Regions from separate parts of the Ruminococcus gauvreauii genome, predicted to be linked through region 1. Evidence: a T-box and tRNA genes for the amino acid it is inferred to sense, from the RefSeq annotation. Region 1 holds a T-box; the other holds one or more tRNA genes.
The links. A T-box is a leader RNA that pairs with one kind of tRNA and senses whether it is charged. The one in region 1 lies ahead of pheS (phenylalanine--tRNA ligase subunit alpha), so its partner is inferred to be a tRNA-Phe.

Region 1 (4,425 bases):
TCCGCTCGGAAGAGTCGTCGGGATGTTGTCGTATCCATAAAAACGTGCAACCTCCTCGGCCAGATCAGCAGTGCGGAAAATGTCATGCCGGAATGTCGGTGCCACGATCTCATTTGCATTCTCATCATATGACAGTTCTACGCGCCCCAGATATTCCAGCATCTGTTCTTTGGAAAGATTAGTGCCGAGCAGTGCGTTGATCTTCTCCGGCTCAAACGGGACACGCACAGGCTCTTTCTTCTTCGTGTAGACGTCGACAGTGCCTCCGACGACTTCACCTGCTCCCAGCTCTTCCATCAGCTGGCACGCACGGTCGATTGCGGCTTTCGCATTGTTTGGATCCAGTCCCTTTTCAAATTTCCCGGAAGCATCCGTGCGCAGACCGACACGTTTGCTGGAAAGCCGGATATTCGTTCCGTCAAAGCAGGCAGCCTCGAACAGGACCGTCTTTACGGAATCAGTAATCATAGAATTCTCACCGCCCATGATGCCGGCAATGCCAACTGGTTTCTCGGCATCACAGATCATCAGTACCGATTCATCCATTTTACGTTCCTGTCCATCCAGTGTTACGAAATTTTCTTCTTTTGCCGCCCGTCTGACGATGATCTCATTCCCTTCGATCATATCAAGATCGTAGGCATGCATCGGCTGACCGTATTCTTCCATCACGTAATTCGTGATATCTACAAGATTGTTAATCGGACGGATTCCATTCGTCGCCAGGCATCTCTGCATCCACTTCGGCGAAGGCCCGATCTTAACGTTTTTCACCACGCGGGCACAATATCTCGGGCAGAGATCTTCATCTTCCACCGTCACTTTGATATAGTCATTGACATCCTCATTATTTCCTGTCTCATTTACGGCCGGCGGATGGAACTCCTTCCGGAATGTAGCGGCAGCTTCCCGTGCAATCCCGATCACACTGTAGCAGTCCACACGGTTAGAAGTCACCTCATATTCAAATACGACATCTTCAAGCCCCAGCGCTTTTATGGCACTCTCACCGACGACCGCATCCACAGGAAAAATGTAGATCCCATACTCCGGAGCTTCCGGATACATTTCTCTTGTGCTTCCGAGTTCCTCGATGGAACACATCATGCCGTAGGATTCAATCCCTCTCAGTTTTCCTTTTTTTATCCTGATGCCTCCCGGCGTCTTCTTTCCGTCGTGTCCTCCGGCTACACGGCCGCCGTCCAGGACAACCGGCACCTTATCCCCTTCCTTCACATTCGGCGCACCGGTCACGATCTGTACAGTTTCTGCGCCCACATTTACCTGACAGATGATCAGCTTATCCGCATCCGGATGTCTCTCGATCTTCTCGATCTGTCCGATCACAATATCTGACAGGTCTGCATCCAGCTTTTCATACCCTTCTACTTTCGTCCCGGAAAGTGTCATGGCGTCTGTATATTCCTGTGCCGTCACTTCCAGATCCGGTACATATTGTTTGATCCATGATAATGATGTATTCAATTCTTCTTCCTCCTGAATTTAAAAATGTCCATCGTGTCACTGCATTAGAACTGTTTTAAGAAACGGTCATCATTTTCATATAACAGTCTCATATCGTCAATCTCGTATTTTAACAATGCGATACGTTCCAGTCCGACGCCGAATGCAAAACCAGTATATTCTTCCGGGTCAATGCCGCACATCTCAAGCACATGCGGGTGAACCATCCCACAGCCCAGAATCTCGATCCAGCCGGTGCCTTTACAGAAACGGCAGCCGCTTCCGCCGCATTTAAAGCAAGTCACATCTACTTCCGCACTCGGCTCTGTGAACGGGAAATGATGCGGGCGGAACTTCGTTCTCGTCTCTTCCCCGAACAGTTCTTTTGCAAATTCCTCCAGCGTTCCTTTCAGGTCAGCAAACGTGATATTCCTGTCGATGACAAGCCCTTCAATCTGATGGAATGACGGTGAGTGGGTTGCATCCACCTCGTCAGAACGGAATACGCGTCCCGGTGCGATCATACGGATCGGAAGTTTCCCCTCTTCCATGACACGCGCCTGGACCGGTGATGTCTGGGTGCGCAGCACGATGTCTTTGTTGATATAGAAGGTGTCCTGTTCATCCTTTGCCGGATGATTGGCCGGTATGTTCAGCTTTTCGAAATTGTATAAATCATACTCCACTTCCGGGCCTTCCACGACTTCATATCCCATGCCGATGAAGATACGCTCCACTTCTTCCAGCGCGATCGTATTCGGATGGCGGTGCCCCACTCTGGCACGCTTTGCCGGGAGTGTGACGTCGATCACTTCCTCTTTCATCTGGTGTTCACGAATCGCCCTCTCCAGACGCACTTTAGTTTCTTCCAGATACTGCTCGATCTTTTCTCTTGTCTCATTGACCATCTGCCCTACTTTCGGACGGTCTTCCGCTGCGACATCTTTCATTCCCTTCAAAACAGAAGTTAACTTTCCTTTTTTTCCAAGAAAACTGACACGCACATCATTCAGCTTGTCAAGGGCGTCAGAATCCTGAATGTTCTGTGTCGCCTCATCCAGAATCGCCTGTAATTTGTCTTTCATACTTTCGCTCATGATTCATTCTCCTTATTGATTGATTAATAATCTGGCAATAAAAAAACCCCGTCCGCAAAAGGGACGAAGTTCAAGATCCGTGGTACCACCCTGATTCCCGGATTTCACCGGGCACTCAAACAGCTTAACGCGCTCCATACGGCATCTCCTACTTGATTTCAGAGATGCGGCTCCAGTGGGAATCTCAATATGCATCTGAACTCAAGGAAGCTTTCAGCCGGTGACTTCCCCTCTCTGATAGAAAATACATATCTACTGACACTTTCATCGCCGATATTAATATAATTACTAATTTTAACACAAAGACCTGATGTGTCAAGGAAAATTTATTTTTTTTAATATTTTTATGCTTCTTCCCTGGTTTTCACCGAAAAAAACCGCATGCAGATCCTTCGCAGATCCGCATACGGCGTTTTTTGTTATTGCTTTCTTTTATAACTGAGGACCAGCAGAAACTAATGCTTTTCCTGCCTCATTACCCTCATATTTTGCAAAGTTCTTGACAAATCTCTGTGCCAGGTCTTTCGCCTTGGTCTCCCACTCAGCAGCGCTCGCATAGGTGTCACGCGGATCAAGGATCGCAGGATCTACACCCGGAAGCTCTGTTGGGATCTCGAAGTTAAAATATGGCAGTTCTTTTGTCGGTGCACTTGCGATGGATCCGTCCAGAATTGCGTCGATGATTCCACGGGTATCCTTGATTGAGATACGTTTTCCGGAACCGTTCCAGCCGGTGTTCACCAAGTATGCTTTTGCACCGCTCATCTGCATTCTCTTCACAAGCTCCTCTGCATATTTGGTAGGATGCAGTTCCAGGAACGCCTGACCGAAACAAGCGGAGAATGTCGGAGTCGGTTCTGTGATTCCGCGCTCTGTACCGGCAAGTTTTGCTGTGAATCCGGACAGGAAATAATACTGTGTCTGTTCCGGAGTCAGAATGGATACAGGAGGAAGGACACCGAATGCGTCAGCAGACAGGAAAATAACATCCTTAGCCGCAGGAGCCGCAGAAACCGGGCGTACGATTTTTTCAATATGGTCGATCGGATAAGATACACGGGTATTTTCTGTTACACTCTTGTCATCAAAATCGATCTTACCGTTCTCATCCAGCGTAACATTCTCCAGAAGAGCATTGCGTTTGATTGCGTTATAGATATCAGGCTCAGATTCTTTATCCAGATTGATGACTTTCGCGTAGCAGCCGCCCTCAAAGTTAAAGATACCGTTGTCATCCCATCCGTGCTCATCATCACCGATCAAAAGACGTTTCGGATCTGTGGACAACGTGGTTTTTCCTGTTCCAGACAGTCCGAAGAAAATTGCGGTATTCTCCCCGTTCAGATCCGTGTTGGCGGAACAGTGCATGGAAGCGATGCCTTTCAGCGGCAGATAGTAGTTCATCATAGAGAACATACCCTTCTTCATCTCTCCGCCGTACCAGGTATTTACGATAACCTGCTCGCGGCTGGTGATGTTGAACATGGCTGCTGTCTCAGAATTCAGGCCCAGCTCCTTGTAGTTCTCGACTTTTGCCTTGGAAGCATTATATACAACAAAATCCGGCTCAAAGTTTTCGAGTTCTTCCGCGGTAGGTTTGATAAACATATTCATAACGAAATGAGCCTGCCATGCAACCTCTACGATGAAACGAATGGCCATGCGGGTATCCTTATTCGCTCCGCAGAACAAGTCGACTACAAACAGTCTTTTGCCGGAGAGCTCTTCCAGAGCAATCTTCTTGACAGTATCCCATGCCTCCTGGCTTGCAGGATGGTTATCATTCTTATACTCATCAGAAGTCCACCATACCGTGTCCTTCGAATTCTCATCCATGACAATAAATTTGTCTTTCGGTGAACGT
Region 2 (4,425 bases), 1.2 Mb from region 1:
TTTCCCGGATATCCTTCTGCGTATTTGTTGGTCAGCGGTGATCCCATCGCAGCCATAACAGCTTTGCTCACCCAGTTCTCCGATGCGATCAGTTCAATGTGTGAATTCTGTCTCGCAATTTCATCCTCAATTGCTTTTGCTATCTCCGGATCTACGTTTTCTATTTCATGAATTGAATACATGACTTTCCTCCTTGGCTGTTGTTCTATTCATAATTTATCCATCGGGAACGAACTTCCCGGACTACACTGTTTTATCATTATACGAGAATCCCGTCCACTTTGCAATCGTTATTTCGCACAATTCCCCTTTTCCCGCACATTTTCTTTTTATACTTTACGGTTCTCAAAAAATCTGCTTTAATAGAATTAAATGAAAAATCAAAAAGGGAGGAATCATTCATGTTAAACTTTGAATACTACACCCCTACCCGTGTCGTTTTCGGCAAGAATACCGAAGCACAGGTCGGTAAACTTATTAAAGACCAGAACTGCAAGAAAGTCCTCGTTCATTACGGCGGACAGAGTGCCGTCAAATCAGGTCTTCTGGACCGCATATACACTTCATTAAATGAAGCCTCCATAGACTATGTCTCTCTCGGTGGAGTTGTTCCGAACCCCCGGATCTCAAAAGCCCGTGAAGGCATTGAGCTATGCCGTAAGGAGGGAGTGGATTTTATTCTCGCTGTCGGCGGCGGAAGTGTAATCGACTCTGCGAAAGCAATCGGCTACGGGGCTGCCTGCGGCGGGGATGTCTGGGACTTCTTCATAAAAAAACGCGTGGCGGACCACTGCCTGCCGATCGGCTGTGTCCTCACCATCGCTGCCGCCGGAAGTGAGATGAGTGACTCGGCAGTACTGACCAACGAGGATGGCTGGCTAAAACGCAGCTACAAGAGCAATCTATGCCGCTGCCGATTCGCAGTGCTGAACCCGGAACTCACCTACACGCTTCCTGCTTATCAGACTGCCAGCGGCTGCGTGGATATCCTGATGCATACGATGGAGCGTTATTTTAACAACCAGACCATGGAACTGACAGACCAGCTGTGTGAAGCGCTCATGAAAACGGTGATGATGAATGCCAGGATCCTGATTCAGGAACCGGAAAACTATAATGCCCGTGCAGAAATCATGTGGGCAGGAAGCCTATCCCACAACGGCCTGATGGGCTGCGGTACCGACGGCGGGGACTGGGCATCTCATCAGCTCGAGCACGAACTCGGCGGCATGTTCGACGTCGCTCACGGAGCCGGACTCGCCGCTGTCTGGGGCAGCTGGGCACGCTATGTCCTTCCGCATAACACCGAACGGTTCGCCCAGTTCGCAGCCAATGTATTTTCCATTCCATGCGACAGCGACCTGGAATCCGCCGCTCTCAGGGGAATCGAAGCCATGGAAAACTTCTACCGCTTCGTGAATATGCCAACCTCAATCTCAGAGATGGGAATCTCGCTGACAGATGAACAGATCGATACACTCGCCTATAAGTGCAGCTTTGAAAATCAGCGTACCATCGGCGTAATCAAACCGCTTAATATGGAAGATATCCGTAAGGTATATGAGATGGCAAGATAAAACTTATTATTAAACAAAGACTGCGTTCTCTGATTTTTTCAAAGAACGCAGTCTGTTTTTTAGTAATGCCCGGAACCGGAATCGAACCAGTGACACGAGGATTTTCAGTCCTCTGCTCTACCAACTGAGCTATCCGGGCATGAACAAATCCCCAAAAATCCGTTAAGATTTCCGGGGAAATAAAGAGCGCGAGACGGGACTCGAACCCGCGGCCTCGACCTTGGCAAGGTCGCGCTCCACCAACTGAGCCACTCGCGCCTAAGCGGGTGATGGGAATCGAACCCACGTATCTAGCTTGGAAGGCTAGTGTTCTACCATTGAACTACACCCGCGCGACAAAATGTATTCTAATATAATTTGCTGCAAATGTCAATAGGTTTTACAAATTATTTTTATTTTTTCTTTTTTTGATGTTTTACAACATATAACTACACTAAAACCCGCCTACCTGCCCCCGGCATAGTAAGCGGGCTTTCCCTTCAATGACTGGTCATTCAAATAATATAATCCAGCACCTTTTCATTTTGCCACTCCATCAGATCCGCCAATGTATACTTATCGACCACGCTCTTAATAGCGGCATCCAGTTCATTCCATATCCGAAGCGTCACGCACTCACCCTGCCGGGGACATTGGTTCGGATGATCTTCGAGGCAGGCAACCGGGCAAAGGCTTCCTTCCGTCAGCCTTAAAATTGCTCCGACTGAGTATTCCCCGGGCTGCCTGATAAGCTGATAGCCGCCCTGAGCGCCGCGTAAACTTTTAACGTATCCGGCACGGACCAGAATAGAAATAATCTGTTCCAGATACTTGGTAGAGATCTCCTGTCTCTGAGCTACATCCTTGATACGAACCGGGCCCTCTTCCTGATGAAGGGCAAGATCCAGCATCAGCCGCAGTGCATACCGTCCTTTTGTGGAAATTTTCATAGTTCCCTCCCAAGCAGCCGGGTCATTCTTTTGCCGCCTCAAAAGCCACTTCCAGGTCCTCAATGATATCGTCGATATTTTCGAGTCCGATGGAAAGCCTGATCGTGTTCGGAAGAATTCCCTGCTCTTTCTGTTCCTCTTCATTCAGCTGCGCATGAGTTGTTGTGGCAGGATGAATCACCAGTGATTTGGCATCCGCTACATTTGCCAGAAGAGAAAACAGCTCCAGATTGTCAATAAAAGTTTTTGCCTCCTGTTTTCCGCCTTTGATTTCAAATGTAAAAATCGAGCCTCCGCCGTTCGGAAAATATCTGCTGTAAAGGTTCTGCTGGTTAGCATCAGCTGATACTGACGGGTGATGTACCGCCTCCACCTGCGGATGATTTTTCAGAAAATCAACCACCTTCAGCGCGTTTTCCACATGGCGTTCAACGCGAAGTGACAGCGTTTCCAGTCCCTGCAAGAACAGAAATGCGTGAAACGGTGACAGCGTAGCCCCGGTATCCCTCAGCAGAATCGCACGGATTCTTGTCACGAACGCCGCCGGCCCTGCCGCTCCTGTAAAGCTGACACCGTGATAGCTTTTGTTTGGCTCTGAAAGTAACGGGAATTTACCGGAAGCTTCCCAGTCAAATTTCCCGCTGTCTACGATGACACCGCCGATCGTCGTACCGTGGCCTCCGATAAATTTGGTCGCCGAATGAACAACAATATCTGCCCCATACTCGATCGGACGAATTAAATAAGGTGTTCCGAAGGTATTGTCAATAACCAGCGGTATTTTGTGACTGTGTGCAATCTCTGCAATCGCTTCAATATCCACAACTTCAGAATTAGGATTTCCAAGAGTCTCAATAAACAACGCCTTTGTATTTTCCTGTATTGCTTTTTCAAAAGCGCCTTCTTCTAATGGATTCACAAAAGTCGTCGTCACACCAAATTCAGAAAACGTATGCGCCAGGAAATTATAAGTACCGCCGTAAATATTTTTAGCCGCAACGATATGATCTCCACTCTGAGCGAGATTCTGGAACGTATATGCGATCGCCGCTGCTCCCGATGCGACTGCAAGCGCTGCTGCACCGCCCTCCAGCGCCGCTACTCTGCGTTCAAATACATCTTCCGTGGGGTTTGTGAGACGTCCATAGATGTTTCCTGCATCAGAAAGATTAAATCTTGCCTCTGCATGATCGCAGTCATGAAATACGAACGATGAAGTCTGATAAATCGGAACGGCCCTGGCATCGGTTGCCGGGTCCGGCTGTTCCTGTCCTACGTGCAGCTGTAAAGTCTCAAATTTCAGTTTTCTGTCTGTTCTTTTGGTCTTCATAATCTTTCTCCTATTCTGTAAATAATGGGGTTGAGTAGTAGCGGTCTCCGCTGTCCGGCAGGAGCACAACAATCGTCTTGTCTTCAAATTCCTGGCATCGTGCCATCTCCAGTGCCGCATGCAGTGCAGCTCCGGAAGAGATACCAACCAGAATCCCTTCAGCCCTGGCCAGTTTTCTGGCAGCGATAAATGCTTCTTCATTTTCCACACACATAATACGGTCATAAACCTCTGTATTCAGCACCTCAGGGATAAATCCCGCACCAATACCCTGCAGTTTGTGAGGTCCTGCCTTCCCACCTGAGAGCACCGGGGACGCACTCGGCTCAACAGCCACGATTTTAATATCGCCTTTTTTTTCTTTTAAGTATCCGCCAATTCCGGTAACAGTCCCGCCTGTTCCCACGCCGGCCACAAATGCATCGATGATACCTTCTGTATCTTCCCATATCTCAGGTCCCGTCGTCTCCATATGAGCTCTTGGATTCGCCCGGTTCTCAAACTGCCCCGGAATGAAGCTTTCCGGGATGGCTGCTGCCAGCTCTTCCGCCTTCTCGATAGCGCCTGTCATCCCTCTTGCACCGTCTGT

Region 2: it encodes a tRNA-Phe, which carries the amino acid that the T-box ahead of pheS (phenylalanine--tRNA ligase subunit alpha) is inferred to sense. The anticodon was not compared.

The regions. Positions count from the first base shown of each region.
Region 1 is NZ_CP102290.1:3,960,670-3,965,094, reverse strand. Features, by position in the region: gene pheT (phenylalanine--tRNA ligase subunit beta) at 1-1,485, opposite strand, end outside; gene pheS (phenylalanine--tRNA ligase subunit alpha) at 1,530-2,549, opposite strand; T-box leader at 2,618-2,838, opposite strand; gene pckA (phosphoenolpyruvate carboxykinase (ATP)) at 2,994-4,425, opposite strand, start outside.
Region 2 is NZ_CP102290.1:1,012,368-1,016,792, forward strand. Features, by position in the region: gene glyA (serine hydroxymethyltransferase) at 1-182, opposite strand, end outside; gene NQ502_RS04885 (iron-containing alcohol dehydrogenase) at 402-1,577, shown strand; tRNA gene NQ502_RS04890 (tRNA-Phe) at 1,644-1,716, opposite strand; tRNA gene NQ502_RS04895 (tRNA-Gly) at 1,763-1,835, opposite strand; tRNA gene NQ502_RS04900 (tRNA-Gly) at 1,839-1,909, opposite strand; gene NQ502_RS04905 (RrF2 family transcriptional regulator) at 2,072-2,506, opposite strand; gene NQ502_RS04910 (O-acetylhomoserine aminocarboxypropyltransferase/cysteine synthase family protein) at 2,529-3,836, opposite strand; gene cysK (cysteine synthase A) at 3,847-4,425, opposite strand, start outside.